One region of the Nonomuraea sp. ATR24 genome, then DNA from elsewhere that is predicted to be linked to it. Evidence: riboswitches for the same ligand, from Rfam matches in the RefSeq annotation. Region 1 holds a riboswitch; each other region holds the start of a gene.
What was found. A riboswitch is a leader RNA that binds a small molecule or an ion and turns the genes downstream of it on or off. The one in region 1 is predicted to bind cyclic di-AMP.

Region 1 (7,039 bases):
CACCGTGACGGTCGTGGCCACGATCGCCGAGTTGACCAGGCCGGTGATGAAGTACGCGTCCTCGGTGGTGAGCAGGCGTTCGACGTTCTCGCCCAGGTGGCCGCCGGGCAGGAGCGGCGGCGGCACGTCGAGCGCGTCGTCGTTCGTCCGCGTCGCCATGATGAACATGTAGTAGATGGGGAAGGCGGACAGCAGCAGCGCCACGGCCAGCACGACCTTGGTGAGAGCCCCCGCTTCCCACAGGCGGCCGGTCGGTTGTCCGGCGGTCATCGCGCACCCCCGATGCGGCGAGTGAAGAAGTAGTTGATCATCGTGCCGATGAGGATCAGCACGAACAGCAGCCAGGCCGCCGCGGAGGCGTAGCCGATCTCGAAGCTGCCCCGGAAGGCCTGCTCCACGATGAACATCGCCACCGTCTGGTACTGGCCGGTGGTGCCGCCGGTCATCATCTGCTCGCCCTCGAACGTCACCGGCTCGGTGAACAGCGTCAGGCCGCCGATGGTGGAGATGAAGACCACGAACACGATCGTCGGGCGCAGCATCGGCAGCGTGATCTGCCAGAACTGCCGCCGGGCCGACGCGCCGTCGATGGCGGCGGCCTCGTACAGGTCCTTGGGGATCGTCTGCATCGCGGCGAGCAGGATGATCGCGTTGTAGCCGGTCCAGCGCCAGTCGACCATCGTGGCGATGGCGATCCAGGACGACCACTTCTCGTTCTGCCAGGCGATCGGCTCGATGCCCACCAGGCCGAGGGCCCAGTTGAACAGGCCGTAGTCACGGCTGTAGAGCTGGCTGAAGATGACGGCCACCGCGACCACCGAGGTGATCATCGGCAACAGCACGCCGAGGCGCAGCAGCAGCCGGCCGCGCAGCCTCTTGTTCAGCGCGTTGGCCAGCACCAGCGACAGGATCAGCTGCGGGACGGTGGCCAGCACGAACATGCCGACCGTGTTGAACACCGCGTTCCAGAACTCGGCGTCGGCGATCAGCTCGGCGTAGTTGCCGAGGCCGGCGAAGGTCCGGTCCCCGGCCAGCTCGGCGTCGTGCAGCGACAGCCAGAGCGTGTAGACCAGGGGGAAGATCCCGAATATGGCGAAGAGCAGGAAGTAAGGGGACACCAGGAGATACGGCATCCCCTTGATGTCGAAGCGGGCCATACGCCGCCTGGGCGCCGCCCGCCTGCCGGACGCGTGCCGCGGCGGCGCGAGTTGGAGAGTCATGAAGGGCCTTTCGAGCCGGGGCGGGAGTGAGGTGGCGTCCGCCGCGGGGGAGGACGCCACCCGTTTCCTTCAGGCGAGCCGTCAGCCGGCTGCCTTGACGCCCGCTTCGACGAACTTGGTCCAGGCCTCGTCGTAGCCGATGGCGCCCTGGTCCATGCCCTCGAGCACCTTCTCCACCGAGGTCTTGACCTGGGCGTGCTTCTCGCCGAGGAACACCGGCTGCAGGTCCTTGACCGAGGCCGCGAAGATCTCGCCCGTCGGCACGTCGTTGAAGTACTCGTTCTTCAGGCCCGCCACCTCAGGGTCCTGCTGGGCCGGGATGGAGCTCGGGAACGCGCCCGCCTCCTTGAAGGCCGCCACGTGGCCCTCCTTGCCCGTCAGGTAGTTGAGCACCTGCGCGGCTTCCTTCGGGTGCTTGGTCTGCTTGGGGATGGCCAGCCAGGAGCCGCCCCAGTTGCCCGACCCGCCCGGCACGGCCGCGACGTCCCAGTTGCCCTTGTTCTCGTCACCGGCCGCGCCGGAGATCACGCCGAGCATCCACGACGGGCAGCCCATGGTGGCGAAGTCGCCGCCCTTGATGGCCTTGTTCCACGGCGGGCTGAACGCCTGCAGCTTGGCCGTCAGGCCCTGCTGGCTGAACTTCTGCACCCAGTCGAAGGACGTCTTGACCGCCGGGTTCGTCTCCAGCACGAGCTGGTTGCTCTTGTCGAAGTAGGAGACGTTGCCGTTCTTCGGCGCCTCCTGCGACAGGATCACGTTGTAGATGGTGTTCGGGCCGTCCATCCACTTGGCGTCCTTGTTGGCGGCCTGGAACTTCTTGCCGGCCTCCAGGTACGCGTCCCAGGTCGGCCAGAGCTTGGCGACCTCCTCGCGGTCGGTCGGCAGCCCCGCCTTCTCGAACAGGTCCTTGCGGTAGCACATGGTCATGCCGCCGATGTCGGTGCCGAGCGCGAACAGCTTGCCGTCGGCGTTGACGCCCGCCTCCCACTTGGCCGCCGGGAAGTCGGCCTTGCGGTCCTGCAGCCCGTGCTCGCCCAGGTCGGTGAAGAACTGCGGCCGGGCGGCCATCAGGCCCATCGCGCCCTCGTCGATGCCGACGATGTCGCCGGCGCCGCTGCCCGCCTGCAGGCGCTGGAGCAGCTGCGGCAGGTAGACGTCCTCGAACCGGTCGGTCAGGTTCGTGTACTTGATCTGGATGTTCGGGTGCTCGGCGTTCCACTTCTCGACGGCGGCGTCGTAACCGAAGTTCTCGCCACCGCCGAAGGTGTGCACATTGATCGTGACAGGCTCTGCCGCCGCCGTCGTCTCACCGGCCCCGGCCGGCGTCGTCGTGCCGCCGCCGCCACACGCGGCCGTCGCGACGGCCAGCGCCGCGACCATGACACCGGAAACAGCAAAGCGCTTGTGGTTCGTCATTCCGTACCCCTTTTGGGTGTGGATCGTGGGAGGTGCATCGCGGGGTGAGCCGCGAGAGGAAGGTCTTTGGGAGCGCTCCCACAAAGAGTGCCCGTACGGCGTGCGGACGTCAACGTCCCGAAACTCAACCGTTACCTATGGGGTGTTTCGGGCCACTAGAAGCGGATTTTTCACCTTAAAGGGCTCATATAGCCCTTTGGGAGCGCTCCCATCTCATGCGCACCTATTCCACACCACTCCGGGCAGCCCACCCCGGCGGCGGCGCGGATCAGCCGCAGGCCAGGGCACGCTCCTCCAGCAGCCGCCGCTCCCGGCCGTTGCGCGTCAGCCCCGCCGCCCGCACGAACTCCGCCCGCGCCTCCGCCAGCCGGCCCAGCCGGAACAGCAGATCCCCGCGCACGCTCGGCAGCAGGTGGTAGCCGCGCATCGCGGGCTCCCCGGCGATCTGGTCCACCAGCTCCAGCCCCACCGCCGGGCCGTACGCCATCGCCAGCGCCACCGCCCGGTTCAGCTCCACCACCGGCGAGCGCGACAGGCGCGCCAGCTCCTCGTACAGCGCCGCGATCCGCGCCCAGTCGGTCTCCTCCGCCGTCAGCGCGCGCGCGTGACAGGCGGCGATCGCCGCCTGCAACGTGTACGGCCCCATCCCCCCGCCCGCATCCCCGCCCGCATCCCCGCCCGCATCCCCGCCCAGGTCCCCGCCCCGGTCCCCGCTCAGCTCCTCGGCCCGCGCCAGCGCCGCCAGGCCGCGGCCGATGAGCAGCCGGTCCCAGCGCGCCCGGTTCTGCTCCAGCAGCAGCACCGGCTCGCCCGACGGCCCCACCCGCGCCGCCGCCCGCGACGCCTGGATCTCCATCAGCGCCACCAGCCCGTGCACCTCCGCCTCCTTCGGCATCAGCCCGGCCAGCACCCGCCCCAGCCGCAGCGCGTCCTCGCACAGCCCCGGCCGCATCCAGTCGTCACCCGCCGTAGCCGAGTAGCCCTCGTTGAAGATCAGGTAGATGACCTCCAGCACCGACGACAGCCGATCCGCCAGCTCAGCGCCCCCCGGCACCTCGAACGGCACCCCGCGCTCCGCCAGCGTCCGCTTGGCCCGCACCACCCGCTGCGCCATCGTCGACTCCGGCACCAGGAACGCCCGCGCGATCTCGTCCGTCGACAGCCCGCCCAGCACCCGCAACGTCAGCGCCACCCGCGCCTCCGTCGACAGCACCGGATGGCACGCCGTGAACACCAGCCGCAGCAGGTCGTCCTCGATCTCCTCGACGCCCGGCAGCTCCGTCTCGTCGTCCAGCTCCCGGCCCAGCTCGACCAGCTTGCGCTCGAACCGCTCCCGCCGCCGGATCATGTCCACCGCCCGGCGCTTGCCCACGGTCATCAGCCAGGCGCCCGGATTGCGCGGCACCCCCTCCCGCGGCCACTGCTCCAGCGCCGCCACCAGCGCGTCCTGCGCCAGCTCCTCCGCCAGGCCGACGTCACGCACCATCCCGGCCAGCCCGGCGATCACCCGGGCCGCCTCGATCCGCCACACCGCCTCAATGGCCCGATGAGTCTCCGACGCCGTCACCCGCCCATGACAACAGCCCCACCCGCTTACTCGCAACCCAAGCGCTCTCTCGTGGGACGCACCCCTTCCACCACACGGCCCCTGCCGCTCCGTGGGGGCACGCCTCCCTGAGGCGGCGGCTTCCCACGAGGCGGCGGCTGCGCCGCACCACGCGGCCCGCAACCCACCAGCACCGCCCAGCCCAGCAGCCGGGTCGGACCGTCCGGGGTACGGGCGGCCGGTGGGGCCGCACCCCCGGGAGCCGGGCACCGGAGGGGCTGGGTCCGGCCTGCCGGTGGGGCCGGGCTGTCCGGGGCGCGCGCCGCCGGTGGGGCCGCGCCCCTGGGGAGCCCGACCGGGATCGCCGGTGGGGTGGGGCCGCCTCGGCGGAGGCCGCCAGAGGGCCGGATTGCCTGGGGCACCGGTGGGTTGGGCCGTCCGGGGCGTGGCTGCCAGTGCGGTCGGGCCGCTCCGCCGGGGGTCGCCGGTGGGGTGGGGCCGCCCCGGCGGAGGCCGCCAGAGGGCCGGACTGCCCGAGGCGCCCCTTCCGGGGGCCCGCCCCCTCCCGGGGTTGCCGCCATCCTGGGGCTTTCCGCCTGCCCCGGCGGGGGTGTGGCCTCCCCGGGAGGGGCCGCCGCAGCGGGCCGCCTCCCGCGGGGGCGCCTCCCTCGGGGGCGTCGCTCTCGGACGGTCAGGGCTCAGGTGGGGAGTCGAGAGCGGCGCGGATGACGGCGTGGCGTTGGGCGGTTTCGGGGGTCAGGGAGGTCTCGGGCATGTCCGAGGGGTCGAAGACCTGCCAGACGTCCAGGCCGACGCCGTCGTGGCCGGGCGGGACGGGGACGCGCAGGGCCCATTCGAGCGCCTCCTCCCGCGACTTGACCTGGATGAGCCAGAAGCCTGCGATGAGCTCCTTGGCCTCGGCGAACGGCCCGTCGATGACGCGGGCCTTGCCGCCGCTGTAGGCGATGCGGGCGCCGCGCGAGCTGGGGTGGAGCCCTTCGGCGGCGAGCAGGACGCCCGCTTTCACGAGCGACTCGTTGAAGGCCGTCATGTTGTCGACGAGCTCCTGGCTCGGCAGGGCGCCGGCCTCGGTCTCCTCGCTGGCCTTGCCGACGATCAGGAATTTCACGGTGCGTTCTCCTCGTCCAGGCGGTGAAGCGGGCTCCCGGCGAGCCTGCCACACCTGTGCGTCGTCCCGGAGGGGGCCGGATCGACACGGGGAGGGGAGAAAGCGCGGAAGCGGGGGCCCGGGGGAGGGGCGCGCGCTTCGCCAGGGGGAGGGTCAGGCGGCGTACGAGGGGTAGCCGTAGCCGACGACCTGGGACTTGGGCCGGACGCGCTCCTCGACCTTGCCGTTGCCGGTGTTGCCCTCGATCGTGGAGATCGTGCCGTCGCCGTTGTCCTTGACGACGAAGCCGACGTGCTGGATGGCGCTGATGCTCTTGCTGCCGTTCCAGGCGAAGAAGACGACGGCGCCGGGCTTGGCCTCCTGACCCCAGCGGTCGTTGGCGGCGAACCACTTGGCGTGGGTGACGGTGTAGGCGTCCCAGCCGACCTGCGGGCGGGCGCCGGTCTGCTCGCCGACCCAGGAGACGAACATGGAGCACCAGGGGGCGTTGAGGTAGGCGCTGGGGTTGCCGCCGTCGCGGGCGACGGTCTCGAGGGCGCGCTTGGAGCTGGCGTACCACTCCTGGAACTTGGTGCCGCCGCCGTAGGCGTTCTCGGAGGTGCCGACCTGGGCCTTGGCCAGGGCCAGGACCTGGGAGGCGGTGACGTTGACCTGGTTGGCGCCGGTCCTGGTCTGCGTGGACTCGGACATGGTCTGGGTCTCGACCTGGTGGCCGGGCTCGGCGGCCTGGGCGGGGAGTGCGGTGGTCATCCCGGCGCCGAGTCCGGCGGCCAGGACGGTTGCGCCGAGGGAGGCGCCGGCGCGGGGGTGAAGCTTCTTCGGGGCACGGGTAAGACGGTGCTTCGCCATCGAGGGGATTACTCCTTGCTTCCATGCCGCTTACCGGGTTAGCTGACGGGTTCGGGCGTGGAAGCTGCCCTACGGCACACAAGGTGCCGATTCACCCCAAAGGACATGGGTCCCCGGCTCCGCGCAAGGCGGATTCAGCGGTCACAGGACGATCCTGTGAGTGTCGTGCGATGGTTGGCAACGACCGGACAAACCGGACGTAAGCCGCGAATGCGCCATAAGGTAATACATCCGCCAAGGCATTACAAGTCGATAAAGTTGCAGCTAGGCGAGTTGCCCGCGCGCGTCGGCCAGGAGCCCCATCATGGCAAGGGATTCGTCAAGAGGCATGATCGCGCTCTCGGTCCGGTTCTCGGCCAGCGCGTCCCGCACCTCGCGCAGCTCCCCGGCGTAGCCGTTGTCGGCCGGGTCGAGCTCGTGCTCCTCGGTCTCCATCGACGGCCCGCTGAGCACCACCCGCCGGGGCGCCCAGAACGGCGCGTCCAGGTCGGCGCGCATCCCGGTGCCCACGATGCTGGCCGAATTGGGGAAGTGCGCGAGCAGCGAGGTGTCGACCAGCGCCCGCCGGCCGCCTGGGTAGACGAGCACCCCGCCCGCCTCCGCGTCGACCCCGTTGGGCGCCAGCGCGCCCGTCAGGTGCATGGACTCGGGCATGCCGAGGAACAGCTGGGCCAGCCCCAGGGGATAGATGCCCAGGTCGAGCAGCGCGCCCCCGCCCAGCTCGGGCGCCCACAGCCGGTGCGCGGGATTGTACGGCAGCGCGAACCCGAACGAGGCCCGCACCGAGCGGATCTCCCCGAAGCGCGGGTCGTCCTTGAGCATGCGCACCAGCGGGTTGAACCGCATCCACATGGCCTCCATCAGGAAGACCCCGGCCTC
Region 2 (7,039 bases), on a different contig from region 1:
CTGGAGCGGGTGCGCGCTTTGGCCGACAAGCACGAGGTGCACTGGGACGCCAAGTGGGGCCAGGGCAAGCTGGTCCAGGAGCTGTTCGAGGAGCTGGTCGAGCACACGCTGATCCAGCCCACGTTCGTCATGGACTACCCGCTGGAGACCTCCCCGCTGACCCGGCAGCACCGCGACAACCCGCTGCTCACCGAGAAGTGGGACCTGATCGGGTTCGGCACCGAGCTGGGCACCGCCTACTCGGAGCTGGTCGACCCGATCGAGCAGCGCCGCCGCCTGGTCGAGCAGTCGCTGCTGGCGGCCGGCGGCGACCCGGAGGCCATGCAGCTCGACGAGGACTTCCTCCAGGCGCTGGAGTACGCCATGCCGCCGACGGGCGGCATGGGCGCCGGCATCGACCGGATGATCATGGCTTTCACCGGCAAGAACATCCGCGAGACGATCCTCTTCCCGCTGGTCAAGCCCTCCCGTTGAGCCGCACCGGCAGGGTGGCGAGCCCGCGCAGCACCAGGTTTCCCTTGTACGGCGGCGCGGGCTCGGCCAGCTCCAGCTTCGGCGCCGCCTGAGCCAGGGCGCGCAGCGCGATCTCGCCCTCCAGCCTGGCCAGCGGCGCCCCGAGGCAGAAGTGGATGCCCAGCCCGAAGGCCAGATGCCGGCCCGGCGTCCGCTCCACGTCGAAGCGGTCCGGGTCGGCGAACGCGGCGGGGTCGCGGTTGGCGGCCCCGACCAGCGCCAGCACCGCGCTGCCGGCGGGCACGGCGGTCCCGGCCAGCTCCACGTCCTCCAGCGCCACGCGCATGGTGAGCTGCACGGGCGGGTCGTACCTGAGGACCTCCTCGACCACCTGCTGGGGCGCGTCGGCGGCGCGCCCGAGCACGCCGTGCCTGACCAGGTTGAGCACGCCGTTGCCGATGAGGTTGACGGTCGTCTCGTGTCCGGCCACGAGCAGCAGCACGCAGGTGCCGAGCAGTTCCTGCTCGGTCAGCTCCTCGACCTGGGCGAGCGCGCTGAGCAGGTCGTCGCCGGGCCGCTCGCGCCGCAGCGCGATGAGGCGGCGGAAATACGCGCGGAACTCCTCCCGGTCGTGCTCGGTCCGGGAGATCAGGTCCGGCGGCACGATCGGGTCGAGGCTCCTGGCGAGCGTCTCGCTCCAACCGCGGAAGCGCTCGTGGTCCTCTGGAGGCACGCCGAGCATCTCGCTGATCACCATGACGGGCAGCGGGTAGGCGAACGCGCTCATCAGGTCGGCCTCATCGGGCAGCGCGTCGAGGAGCCCGGCGGTGATGGCCTCGATCCGCGGACGCAGCCGCCTGATCATGCCCGGGGTGAAGGCCCGGCTGACCAGGCCGCGCAGCCGGGTGTGGTCCGGCGGGTTCATCATCAGGAACGAGCGGGGCGGCTCGCCGTCGGGCGGGGCGCCGTGGCCGAACCGGGCGTCACGCAGCACCGCGGAGCAGAGCTCGTGCGTGGTGGCGACGAGGAGCCCGCCGCGGGTCCGCAGCAGCGCGTCGCTCTCGCGCAGCTCGCGGTAACGGGTGTACGGGTCGCGCAGGAAGCCGGGGTCGGAGGGATCGAACCCGAGCATGTCCGTTGGCGTCAAAGGAGCGTAGTCAGGATCGCTGTGATCGATCATCATGCTCCGATAAGTGCCGACATATGGCGAGTACTTCACATACAACGGATCATGTCAACGGAAGAGGTCAAGTGCGGCGAATTTCGTGCTTGACGACGTTTCCTGGATGCGTTTACCGTCTGCGAGGATGTGCCGCTCCGGTCGGGCCCTAGACGTCTCCGGGTGGTGCTGGTGGGGGGAGGGCTCCCGATGGATGTGCTCACAGAAGGCGTTGAACTGAGCCGTGCCGATCTGGCGTTGCTGGCCGAACTGGCCAAGGGCGTCACCGTGGACCGGGTCGGCCGACGCCTTGACATCAGCGGTCGCACCGTGCGGCGAAGACTGCGCGGCATCTGCGACCGCATAGGCGTGGCCACCGCGATCGAGGCGGTGGCCTGGGCTGCCCGCAGGCAGCTCATCTAAGGCCGCTGGCCGGCTCTGGCGCCGCTAGTCGGCGATGCGGACGGCTCCGGCGAAGGGGCGCCGGGCGATGGACGCGATCCGCACCACGTCGCCGGTGCGCGGCGCGTGCACCATCATGCCGCCGCCCAGGTAGATGCCCACGTGGTGCAGGTCGTTGTAGAAGAACACCAGGTCGCCCGCGCGCAGCTCCTCCCTGGAGATGTGCCGGCCGGCGGTCCACTGGTCACCGGTGTAGTGCGGCAGCGAGATGCCCACCTGCTGGTAGGCGGCCATCACCAGTCCGGAGCAGTCGTAGCCGCGCGGCCCTTCGGCGCCCCAGATGTACGGCTTGAGCTGCTGGGTGAGCGCCCACTTGGCGGCCTGGGCGGCCTTGCCCGAGCCCGGGATCGGCAGGTTGACCTTGACCGCCGGGGTGCCCGGCCGGCCGGCCTCGCCGAGCGCGCGCCTGAACAGGTTGCTCTCGACCTTGCCGACGAGCTTGACGATCCGGTCGCGCTTGGCGTCGAGGTCCTTGACGATCTTCGAGACCTCGGTGATGCGGGCCTTGGCGCCGGCGCGGGCCCGCTCGGCCGCCTGCATCGCCTTGGTGAGCTGGAGGATCTCCTCGCCCTGCTGCTGCTGGATCGCGTAGTTGGTGGCCGCCAGGTCGAGGTAGCCCTCGGGGTCGTCGGAGTTGACGAACGCCAGGGTGCCCGACAGGCCGCCGTTGATGTAGGTGGTCTGCGCGAGCAGGATCGCCTTGGAGCGCTTGTCGGCCAGCTCGGCCTCGCTGGCGGCCAGCGTCTTCTTGGCGTTGTCGGCGGCCTTCTGGGCCGTCTTGAGCTTCTCCCGCTGGCCGTTGTACTGCTCGGCCAGCGTCTCGATCTCCAGGTGCATCTCCTCGACCTGCTCGGAGAGCTCCTTGAGCGAAGGCTTGGGGTCGGCGGAGGCTGGTGAGCCCAAGGGCAGAGCGAGGACCAGTGCGGCCACGGCGGCCAAGCCGACGACACCGAATCGCTTCTTGCCAGAGCGCCTGTCCAACCAAGCTCCTTCCGTTGACGCCTACCGGGTTAGCTGACGGGTTCGGGCCGGAGCAGCCCTACCGAGCGTGGCTCGGATTCACCCCTGGCAGCGGGTTGACGCCGCCGGCGGGTCCCCGGCTCCCCTCGCGGGGATTGGGCGTGTCGACCGCGCGGTGTGCGCGGGTGACATCGTCGCTGGACACTAATGCACTCCTGGTTCCTGCTCAACCGGAACTGCCGAGTCTGTAGAGGTTTCACAACCGACGGGTCACAAGGTGATCTCGTGGCGAGCCGTACAGAAAAGACTTTATGCCCTCTTTGCCCCAAGTTCGCCCGATCGTGAAACTGTAGGAATCGTGCAATCCGGAGCGTGCACGCACAGTGACGGTCCGGGAGTTTGGGGCGAGCCGTAATGGGGTCTGTACTCTGGATGGCCATGGAGCAGGTCGCCGAGCTAGCGGTCCCCGAGACCGAAGTGCTCGTCAGGCGCGCGCGGACCAGGGACGTCAGGGCGATCAAGCTCCTGGTCGACACCTACGCCGGCGTCGGGCGCAAGATGCTGGAGAAGGCCACCGTCACGCTGTACGAGGACGTCCAGGAGTTCTGGGTGGCCGAGCGGGGCGGCGAGGTCGTCGGCTGTGGCGCGCTGCACGTGCTCTGGGAGGATCTGGCCGAGATCCGCACCGTGGCCGTGCACCCCTCGGCCAGGGGTTTCGGCATCGGCCATCGCGTGGTCTCGGCTCTCATCAGGACCGCTCGGGAGCTTGGGCTGGAACGTGTATTTTGTCTCACTTTCGAGGTGGACTTCTTCGCGAGGCACGGGTTCCGTACGATCCAGGGCACGCCCGTCTCACCCGAGGTGTACGCCGAACTCCTGGCCTCGTACGACGAGGGCGTCGCAGAGTTCCTCGACCTCGAACACGTCAAGCCGAACACCCTGGGCAACACACGCATGCTGCTCCACTTGACATCGGGTGACGCGGACCTTGACTGCCGAGAAAGGTGATTGTTGATACCTATGTCGATACGTTGGGCAGGACAGGCATGTGCCCTGACACGTGCCACATGCGCACTCGAAGCGAGGTGACACGGTGAGCACAGGACAGCCGCCGTATCCACAGGACGATTCCCCCGAGAACTCCCCTGAATACGGCCAGAACGCAGGACGCCCCCAAGGGCAGCCCGACCCCGACGCGACGGTCGTCGGCTACCGCGTGGACGACCCCTACGGCCAGCAGCCCCCCTACGGTCAGCAGCCCCAGCAGGGTTACGGCCAGCAGCCCCAGTACGGCCAGCCCCAGCAGGGCTACGGCCAGCAGCAGGGCTACGGCCAGCAGCCGCAGTACGGCCAGCCGGACTACGGTCAGCAGCAGGGCTACGGCCAGCAGCCGCAGTACGGTCAGCAGCCGCAGTCCCAGCCGGGTTACGGCCAGCAGCCCCCGTCGGGCCAGCAGCCCCAGTACGGCCAGCCCGACTACGGCCAGCAGCAGCAGTATGGTCAGCAGCCGCAGTCCCAGCCCGACTACGGCCAGCAGCAATATGGTCAGCAGCCGCAGTCCCAGCCCGACTACGGCCAGGGTTACGCCCAGCAGCCGCAGTCGCAGCCGCAGTACGGCCAGCCGGACTTCGGTCAGCAGCAGGCTTACGCCCAGCAGCCGCAGTCGCAGCCGGGTTACGGCCAGCAGCAGTACGGTCAGCCCGACTACGGCCAGCAGCAGGGCTACGGGCAGCAGCAGTACGGCCAGCAGCCCCAGTACGGGCAGCAGCAGTACGGCCAGCCCGCCTACGGTCAGCAGCAGGGCTACGGCCAGCCCCAGTACGGGCAGCAGTACGGCCAGCCGGTGGGCATCCAGCCGCCCGGCGCCCCCGCGCCGCTGGCGGAATGGTGGCAGCGCCTGGTGGCGAGGATCGTCGACGGCCTGATCTTCGGCGTCGTCTACTTCATCATCAACCTCATCCTGGGCATCTTTTTTGTCGTCAGCTACAACTCGGTCACCGGCGTCACGACGGGTATCGCGAGCTCCCTCATCGTCGGCGTCATCCAGTACCTCCTCCTGGCCGCGCTCTACGTGGCCTACGACTTCTTCATGACGAAGATGAGCGGCCAGACCGTCGGCAAGATGGTCATGGGCATCAAGGTCGTCCAGGTGGGTCATGCGATGCCGTCCGGCGGGCTGCCCAACGACGCCGCGCTCAAGCGGGCCGGCGGGACCTGGGGCGGCTACGTCCTGGGCGTCATCCCGCTCCTCGGCCCGCTTCTCGGCGGCGTCCTCGTTCTGCTGAACGCGGCTTCCCAGCTCTGGGACAAGCCGCTGCAGCAGACGTTCGCCGACAAGTTCGCGAACACCGTGGTGGTCAAGATCAAGTAAGTCTCAGCAACAGCGAAACAGGGGCCGGCATCCCGCCGGCCTCTGTTTTGTGTGTACGAGCCGTACCAGAATGGGGGGACGCCGAGGGCCGCCGAACGGACGAGGTGAGGTTATGGCCGCGACACCCGAGACCGGCGTGCTGCCGGCGGAATGGTGGGAACGGCTCGTCGCCCGCCTCATTGAAGCGCTCGTGTTCGGAGTCTTCTATTACATTCTGTTCATTGCGCTATGGGGCGTCTTCCGGACTGTCGGGGTGCTGGACGCGTTCGAGGGGCGGTTGCCCGGCGTGTTCGCGTGGGTGGGCGCCGGCCTGGGTTATACGGTCTATGACTGGGTCGCACTTTCCCGGGGTGGGCGCACCTTCGGCAAGGCGATCATGGGGATTCGGGTGGACCCGGAGGGTCTTCCGGCGCGGGTCCGGCTGAAACGCGCCCTGCTCTATCCGGCGCCTGCCATGCTGATGGGCATTCCGGTGGCCAATCTGCTGGCCGGAATGTTCGTGTTTGGTGTCGGCCTGCTCATCTTGATCGACAAGCCGCTCCAGCGCGGGCCGCATGACAGGCTGGCCGGAACGCTGGTCGTAAAAGATCTTCGTTGAGGGTTCCGTACCTGCGCTGATGGCTTTTCGCAAAATTTCCGCTTGATCCGGTAAGGAGCCTGGAGAGACTGGCATTAGGCTATGAGGCGTCCGGGTTGCCGGATGTTGGGGCGCCTGCCAGGCTATGGGCATCTCTGTGCCGCTATGGTCGTGTGTGGGCGTCTGTCGCCTCGAGTGACACGAGGTCCGCCAGGCTCGCGCCGGCCCTGCAGCCTGTGTATAAAGCGCCCCTGAAACCCCGTCAGCCGTGGAGGCGAGGCCGAATGGAAGCCGTAACAGAGGTATTGTCAGCGCTCATCCCGCCCGTCGTCGTGGGCGGCGCCTTCATCTTTGGCGTCGTGAAGTTGGTGCGGCACGAGGGCTCCGGCCGGCGGCCAAACCGCCAGGATCAGGCCGACAACCGCAACTGATCGGCCGCTCAGCCGAATCCCGTGGCGCTGAATTGTCTTAACGTCTTTCCGGGTATATGTTTGGGCGAGCGAATGAAACAATGCTCCGGGAAAGGATTGCGTAGATGGCCAAGCAGATCCAGGAGATTCTCATCGATGACCTCGATGGGGGCGAGGCCAATGAGACGGTCAGCTTCGCTATTGACGGCTCCACCTATGAGATTGACCTCAGCGACCTTAACGCCAAGAAGCTGAGGGACGCTCTGACGCCTTTCGTGCAGCACGCCCGCAGGGCGGGCGCCGTATCCACGCGCCGTCGCGGGCGTGGCGGGCAGCGGGCGATGAGCCGCGAGAAGAGCGCCGAGATCCGTCAGTGGGCCAAGGCCCACGGCCTTCCGGTCAGCGAGCGGGGCCGCATCGCCTCCACCGTCGTCGAGAAGTACGAAGCGGCTCACTAAGGAGCCGATCTCCTGACCATGCGCTTATGCCGTTCGCCTAGGACCCCGGCGGCCGCCATAAGCGCATGATCATTTCTGCCATTATCTCAAATGGTGGACATCGGGATTTGTTGATCTTCTGATCCGCCCCTTAAGTGGGCGTTTGGGTCCATTTACGCGGGCGTGGTGCCGGTTATGTCCCGGCTCCGC
Region 3 (7,039 bases), on a different contig from region 1:
CGTTCGCCCCGGGGTTCGATACGGCGATCCCCTTATCTGGAGGACTGTCGTGGCTCTCTGGTCCTTACCCGTCGTCACCGCGCTGGTCGCGGCGACGACCTTTCCCTATGGCGCTCCCCAGGACGTGACGGTGGAGCGCGATCCGGTTTCCCTGGTCAACGTCTTCCACGGGACGAAGGAGGCGGCGCCCGACTTCGACCACGGCGGCGGCGGGGGCATGACCTTCCCCGGCGCCGTCCTGCCGTTCGGCATGATGCAGTGGAGCCCCGACACGGTGGAGGACGCCGGCGGCGGCTACCGCTGGGAGGACAACCGCCTGCGCGGCTTCTCGATGACGCACATCTCCGGCCCCGGCTGCACGGGCGCGCAGGACTTCCCGGTGACCCCGTTCTCCGGGGCGGTCGGCCGCTCGCCCGCCACGCACGGCGAGGACTACGTGCAGACGTTCTCGCACGCCAACGAGCGGGCCTGGCCCGGCTTCTACTCCAGCACGCTCGACAGCGGCGTCAAGACCGAGCTGTCGGTCTCGATGCGCGCGGGCGTCGCCCGCTTCACCTTCCCGGCAGGCAAGCCCGGCACCGTGCTGCTCAACACCAGCGGCTCGGTCAACGGCGTCGACGACGGCGAGACCCGCATCAGCGGCAACACCGTCGAGGGCTGGGTGCAGACCGGCGGCTTCTGCGGCCCGCCCACCCGCTACAAGATCTACTTCCACGCCACGTTCGACCAGCCGGTCACCGCGTACGGGACGTGGAAGGACGACGAGGTGCGCCCCGGCGGCACCGCCGTCGCCAACGCCGGTCCCGCCCGGGTGCGGGGCGACGTGGTGACGTCGGACGACGTGGCCGTCAACGGGCCGGGCTCGGGCGCGTACCTGCAGTTCGACCCGGCGCGGCCGGTGCAGATGCGGGTCGGCCTGTCGTACGTGAGCGTCGACGGCGCCGAGCGCAACCTCCGCGCCGAGATCGCCGCCAAGAGCCTGGACCAGGTCGCCCGCGAGGCGCGCGGCGTGTGGGACGAGCGGCTCGGCAAGGTGCGGATCGCCGGCGGCACCGACGCGCAGCGGCGCACCTTCTACAGCAACCTCTACCACGCGCTGCTCCAGCCGCACGTGTCGGAGGACGTGGACGGCGCCTACACCGGGTTCGACCAGAAGCCGCACCAGGTGCGGCCCGGCGAGCACCACTACGCGACGTTCTCCGGCTGGGACATCTACCGCAGCGAGGTGCAGCTCCTCGCGCTGCTCGCGCCGGACGTGGCCGGGGACATCGCGCAGTCGATGTACGACAACGCGCAGGCCGTCGGCAACGTGTGGGACCGCTGGTCGCACCAGACGGCGATCACCGGCGTCATGGTCGGCGACCCGTTCCACTCGATCGTGTCCACGATGTACGCCTTCGGCGCGCGCGGCTTCGACGCGGAGGCGGCGCTGAAGGCGATGGCCGAGGCGGCCAGGCGGACCGGGCCGCGCGACATCGGCCATCCGCTGCTCGCCTACGACGAGCGGCCCGGCAACGCGGCGTTCATGCGCGACGGCCACGTGCCGTACGACCCGTCGGCGACGCTGGAGTACGGCGTGGCCGACTTCGGGATCGCGCAGCTCGCCGCCCGGCTGGGCGAGCGGGACACGGCGGCGGAGTTCATGCGCCGCTCGCAGGCGTGGCAGCACATCTACAACCCGGGCAGCGGGTGGATCCAGCCGCGCATGGGCGACGGCTCGTTCACCTGGCCGTTCGACCCGGCCGCGCCCGACGTGTACATGGAGGGCAACGGGGCGCAGTACCACTGGCTGGTGCCGCACAACCCGGCCGGGCTGTTCGCGGCGATGGGCGGCGCCGGCAAGGTGGTGCCCCGGCTGGACGAGTACTTCGGCGAGCTGAACGCCGGACCCGCCGTGGCGCGCGCCTACCTGGGCAACGAGGTGTCGCTGCCGTCGCCGTGGCTGTACGCGTGGGCCGGGCAGCCGTACAAGACGCAGGAGCTGGTGCGCCGGGTTCAGCGGGAGCTGTTCGGGCCGGGCCCGGACGGGCTGGTCGGCAACGACGACCTGGGCGCGATGGGCTCCTGGTACGTGTGGTCGGCCATGGGACTGTTCCCGGCGATCCCGGGCCGGGCCGAGCTGCTGGTGAGCACGCCGCTGTTCGACCGGATCACGATCGACCGGCCGGGCGGCGACATCGTCGTCAACTCCTGGGGGCAGGGCTCGTACGTGCGGTCCCTGCGGGTGAACGGCGCGGAGACGGACCGGGCGTGGCTGCCGGAGTCGTTCGCGACCGGCGGCGGGCGGCTGGACTTCGCCGTCGGCTGGTCCCCGGACCGGAGCTTCGGCGCGGACCCGGCGGACGCGCCGCCGTCGTTCGGCGACGGGACGCTGCCGTACCTGGCGGGCTTCAGCCGGGGCAGCGGCCCGGTCGAGCCGGGCGGCACGTTCGCGACGGAGCTGGCGGTGCGCTCGACGGGCCCGGCCGCCACGCTGACCTGGGAGGCCAGGCCGCCGGACGGCGTCACCGTGTCGCCGTCACGCGGCACGCTCACCGTGGGCGCGGGCGGGCAGGAGCGTCAGGCGCTGGAGGTGTCGGTGTCCGGCGACGTGCCGCGCGGCTTCGTCAGCGTGCCGGTCGTCGTGGGCGAGCGGCGGGCGTCGGTGCGGCTCAACGTGGCGGCGCGCGGCACCCCCGAGTGGCATCACAACAACGTCGGCATCGGCGACATGACCGCTCCCGGCGAGGCCAACATCGACGGGCCGGGCTTCAGCCTGTCGGCGCAGGCGCTGGCCGAGGCGGGGCTCACGCCGGGCGGCACGGTGAGGTGGCGGGACTACTCGTTCACCTGGCCCGACCGCGGGCGCGGCGAGTGGGACAACGTGCGCACCGGCGGCAAGGCGCTGGAGGTGGCCGCGCCCGACGGCGCCACGAGCGTCGCCTTCCTGGGCACGGGCGTGAACGGCTGGCCCGAGTCGCAGGTCACCGTCACCTACGCCGACGGCACGACCAGCACCGGCAGGCTCGGCTTCAGCGACTGGATCCTCGACTTCGGCGGCGGGCAGCCGCAGTTCGGCAACGAGGTCGTGGCGCGCACGCCGCACCGGCTGTTCTGGGGCTCGTGGGCGTTGCAGCCGGTGCCGGCGCACGTGTACGCCTCGCAGCCGATCGCGCTGGACCCGGGCAAGAAGGTGCGCAGCTTCGCCTTCTCCGACCCGGAGGACGGCGAGCTGCACCTGTTCACCTGGGCGTTCAGGTAGCCCATACCGGGGCGGCGCCCCTCAGGCTCAGCATCATCGAGTAGAGGGACGTCGTCGCGGTGATGAAGACGCGGTTGCGCTTGAGGCCGCCGAAGACGAGGTTGGAGGCGCTCTCCGGCAGGTGCAGCCTGCCGAGGAGCGTCCCGTCGGGGTGGTAGGCGTGGATCGACCGGCCGACGGCGGCCCACAGGCGGCCGGTGTCGTCGAGCCGCATGCCGTCGTAGCTGCCGTCGGCGTCGCCCTGCTGCTCGGCGAACACCTTGCCGCCGGTGAGCGTGCCGTCGCGGGTGACCTCGAAGACGCGGACGTGGCGGCGCTCGGTGTCGGCGACGTAGAGCAGCCGCTCGTCGGGGGAGAACGCCAGGCCGTTGGGGCGGGCGAAGTCGCCGGCCACCATGCTCACCTCGCCGCCGGCGGGGTCGATCCGGTAGACGTGGCAGCCGTCGATCTCCGGCTCGGCCCGGTGGCCCTCGTAGTCGCCGAGGATGCCGTAGGGCGGGTCGGTGAACCAGACGGACCCGTCGGAGCGCACGACGGCGTCGTTGGGGCTGTTGAGCCGCTTGCCGCGCCACCGGTCGGCGAGCACGGTGACGGAGCCGTCGTGCTCGGTGCGGGTCACCCGGCGGGCGCCGTGCTCGCAGGAGATCAGCCGGCCCTCGCGGTCGAGGGTGTTGCCGTTGACGTAGCCGGCCGGTTGGCGGAAGGGACCCACGGCGCCGGTCAGCTCGTCCCAGCGCAGCATCCGGTCGTTGGGGATGTCGCTCCAGACCAGGTAGCGGCCCGCGGGGACGTAGACGGGCCCTTCGGCCCAGCGGGTGCCCCGGTGGAGGCGCTCCAGGTTGCGGTCACCGGTGACGTCGGCGATGCGGCGGTCGAACGCCTCGAACTCCACGGGGATGAGGTCCACCCGCTCTTCTTACCAAGATCTGCCCGGCCCGGCCAGCACCTTTTTGACCACAAGCGTTGGTCTACACTTGTTGGCATGGCGTTCACGGAAAGGTCCGAGGCCACGCGCACGGCGATCCTCGGCGCGGCCCGCAAGCTCTTCGCCGAGCAGGGGTTCGCGGGCACCACCATCCGGAAGGTGGCCTCGCTGGCCGGCGTCGATCCGTCCATGGTGATGCGCTACTACGTCAACAAGGAGGGCCTCTTCCGCGCCGCGGTGGACCTGCGGCTCAACCTGGAGGAGCTGCCCGCGCCGCCGCGCGAGCGCCTCGGCGAGGCGATGGCGCGCCACTTCCTGTCCCGCTGGGAGGGCGACCTGTCGGACGAGGCGATCATGCTGCTGCTGCGCTCGTCGTCCACGAACGCGCTGGCGGCGCAGAGCATGCGCGACGTGTTCACCTCCCAGGTCGCCTCGTTCGTCGGCCGGGCGCTCGGCTGCGGGCCGGAGGAGGCGGCGCGGCGGGCCGGGCTGGTGAGCACGCAGCTGCTCGGGCTGGCCTTCACCCGTTATGTCGTACGGCTGCCGCCCGTGGTGGCGATGACGGCCGAGGAACTGGCGCGCAGCGTGGGGCCGGTGGTGCAGCACTACTTGACGGGCGATTTGCCATAGTTTGTCAAGTTTCGTACCTTATGCGCGCAATGCCCGGACCGTGGGCCCGTTCGCGGGGCCCGCGGCCGCCGAATCCGCCTCACGCGGAACCGGGGACCCACTCTCTCTTGGGGTGAATCGGCGCGCCGGCTCCCCCGGCCGCGCCCGTAGGGCACTTCCAGGCCCGAACCCGTCAGCTAACCCGGTAGGCGGCATGGAAGCAAGGAGCACAGCCCTTCATGCCCACCTCCCTCTTCTCCAGCGCCCGGCCGCGCCGCTGGGGCCGCGCCCTGGCCGGCGCCGCCCTCGCCGCCGGCGTCCTGACGACCGGCACGACCGCCGCCCACGCGGCCACCACAGCCACCCCCGCCACCACGGCCTCTTTCGCCGGCCCGGCATCGTACGCGCCCGCTGACGCGCCCGCCGTGCTCGGGCGGGCCGCACTGGTCGTCGACACGTCCACCGGCGAGGTCCGCTACAGCAAGGACGCCGGCGAGCGCCTTCCCGTGGCCAGCCTGACCAAGATGATGACCGCCCACGTCGTGCTCCAGGAGGCCGACCCGGCCGACGTCGTCGAGGTGACGGCCGAGGACGTGCGCTACGCGGCCCGGGGCGGCGCGGCCGTCGCCGGGCTGCGCGCCGGTGACCGGCTGCCGGTGCGGGACGTGCTCCACGCCCTGCTGCTGCCGTCCGGCGCGGACGCCGCCCACGTGCTGGCGCGCACGTACGGGCCGGGTGTCGAGGGGTTCGTCGGGAAGATGAACGCGGCCGCCCGCGAGCTGGGCATGGCCGACACCCTGTACGTCAACGCCGACGGCATGCCGACGAACGGCGGCGGCCACTCCACGGCGGCCGACCAGGCACGGCTGGCCGAGGCGGTGCTGCGGAACGAGACGCTGAAGTCGATCACCTCGACGCGCTACCACTCGGTCGGGGCGACGAGTGAGCACGGCTCCTACTCGTGGCGCAACACCAACCGGCTGCTCGCCCAGCCGGGCGCGGTCGGCGTGAAGACCGGCTACACGCGCGCCGCGGGTTACACGCTGGCGTTCGCCGCCGAGCGGGACGGCCGGCTGCTGGTCGGGGTGATCCTCGGCGAGAGCGACTCCGGCCGCCGCTTCGACACCGCCCAGGCGCTGCTCGACTGGGCCGCCACCGCCGGGAAGGCGTGACGGCTCAGGCGGCCCGGCCGAGCAGGACGCCGCCGCCCACCCCGAGGGCGAGCGAGGCGACGGCCGCCACGCAGGCGACCGCGCGCGCCAGGCCCGGGGGCGGCGCGGCCGGCGGGTCGCCGCGGAACACCACGGCGACCCAGCGCAGGTAGTAGTACAGGCTCGCCACGGTGTTGACCAGGACGAGCACGGCCAGCCAGGCGTAACCGCCGTCCCACGCGGCGGCGAACACGAGCACCTTGGCGACGAACACGGCGGCGGGCGGGATGCCCGCGAACCCGAGCAGGCACACCACGAGCGCCAGCCCGAGCCCCGGCGCGGCCCGCCCCAGCCCCCGGTAGCCGTCGAGCGTGCCACGCCCGGTGGCGGCCACCACGGCGAACGCGCCCACGTTCGTGACCGCGTAGGCGGCCAGGTAGAACAGCACGGCGGGGCGGGCGAGCGCGGTGTGCTGGGCGACCGCGACCGGCACGAGCACGTACCCGGCCTGGCTGATCGTGGAGTAGGCGAGCAGGCGGCGCACATCGTCCTGGTGGAAGGCGGCCAGGTTGCCGAGCGTCATCGTGGCGGCGGCGACGATCGCGACGAGGACGTCCCAGCCGCCGGGCCCGAGCTCATCCGCGACGCGCAGCAGCGCCGCCAGCGCGCCGATCTTGGGCACGGTGGTGACGAACGCGGCGACGGCGACGGGGGCGCCCTCGGCCACGTCCGGCACCCAGAAGTGCGCGGGCACCCCGCCCGCCTTGAACAGCAGCCCCGCCAGCAGGAGCACCACGGCGCAGGCCGCCGCCGCGCCGGGCGCGAGCGCGAGCGCCGCCCCGGCCGCCCGGTAGCCGGTGGCGCCCGCCAGGCCGTACAGGAGGGTGACGCCGGCCAGCATCAGCACGCCCAGGAACGCACCCATCAGGTAGTACTTGAGCGCCGCCTCGGTGCCCGGCGCGTCCTTGCCGAACCCGGCGAGCGCGTAGGCCGGGATGCTCGCCAGCAGGTACGCCGGGACGAGGACGAGCAGGTCACCGGCCCCGGCCAGCAGCACCGAGCCGAGGGCGGCGAGCATGACGAGCACGTACGCCTCGGCCTCGCGGCGGTGCC

Region 2: another riboswitch for cyclic di-AMP. It lies ahead of ACBI99_RS32860 (NlpC/P60 family protein); the one in region 1 lies ahead of ACBI99_RS23085 (CHAP domain-containing protein).
Region 3: another riboswitch for cyclic di-AMP. It lies ahead of ACBI99_RS21960 (D-alanyl-D-alanine carboxypeptidase family protein); the one in region 1 lies ahead of ACBI99_RS23085 (CHAP domain-containing protein).

Annotation. Positions count from the first base shown of each region.
Region 1 covers NZ_JBGNUU010000009.1:154,926-161,964, forward strand. Annotated here, with positions in the region: gene ACBI99_RS23060 (carbohydrate ABC transporter permease) at 1-270, opposite strand, end outside; gene ACBI99_RS23065 (carbohydrate ABC transporter permease) at 267-1,220, opposite strand; gene ACBI99_RS23070 (ABC transporter substrate-binding protein) at 1,302-2,636, opposite strand; gene ACBI99_RS23075 (RNA polymerase sigma factor) at 2,905-4,122, opposite strand; gene ACBI99_RS23080 (YciI family protein) at 4,874-5,311, opposite strand; gene ACBI99_RS23085 (CHAP domain-containing protein) at 5,465-6,160, opposite strand; cyclic di-AMP (ydaO/yuaA leader) riboswitch at 6,173-6,310, opposite strand; gene ACBI99_RS23090 (Gfo/Idh/MocA family protein) at 6,425-7,039, opposite strand, start outside.
Region 2 covers NZ_JBGNUU010000017.1:12,133-19,171, forward strand. Annotated here, with positions in the region: gene lysX (bifunctional lysylphosphatidylglycerol synthetase/lysine--tRNA ligase LysX) at 1-474, shown strand, start outside; gene ACBI99_RS32850 (cytochrome P450) at 458-1,585, opposite strand; gene ACBI99_RS32855 (LuxR C-terminal-related transcriptional regulator) at 1,823-2,035, shown strand; gene ACBI99_RS32860 (NlpC/P60 family protein) at 2,060-3,055, opposite strand; cyclic di-AMP (ydaO/yuaA leader) riboswitch at 3,059-3,206, opposite strand; gene ACBI99_RS32865 (amino-acid N-acetyltransferase) at 3,473-4,042, shown strand; gene ACBI99_RS32870 (RDD family protein) at 4,128-5,405, shown strand; gene ACBI99_RS32875 (RDD family protein) at 5,518-6,003, shown strand; gene ACBI99_RS32880 (Lsr2 family protein) at 6,518-6,850, shown strand.
Region 3 covers NZ_JBGNUU010000008.1:240,342-247,380, forward strand. Annotated here, with positions in the region: gene ACBI99_RS21945 (GH92 family glycosyl hydrolase) at 50-3,241, shown strand; gene ACBI99_RS21950 (SMP-30/gluconolactonase/LRE family protein) at 3,234-4,148, opposite strand; gene ACBI99_RS21955 (TetR family transcriptional regulator) at 4,224-4,796, shown strand; cyclic di-AMP (ydaO/yuaA leader) riboswitch at 4,853-5,002, shown strand; gene ACBI99_RS21960 (D-alanyl-D-alanine carboxypeptidase family protein) at 5,015-5,947, shown strand; gene ACBI99_RS21965 (NADH-quinone oxidoreductase subunit N) at 5,952-7,039, opposite strand, start outside.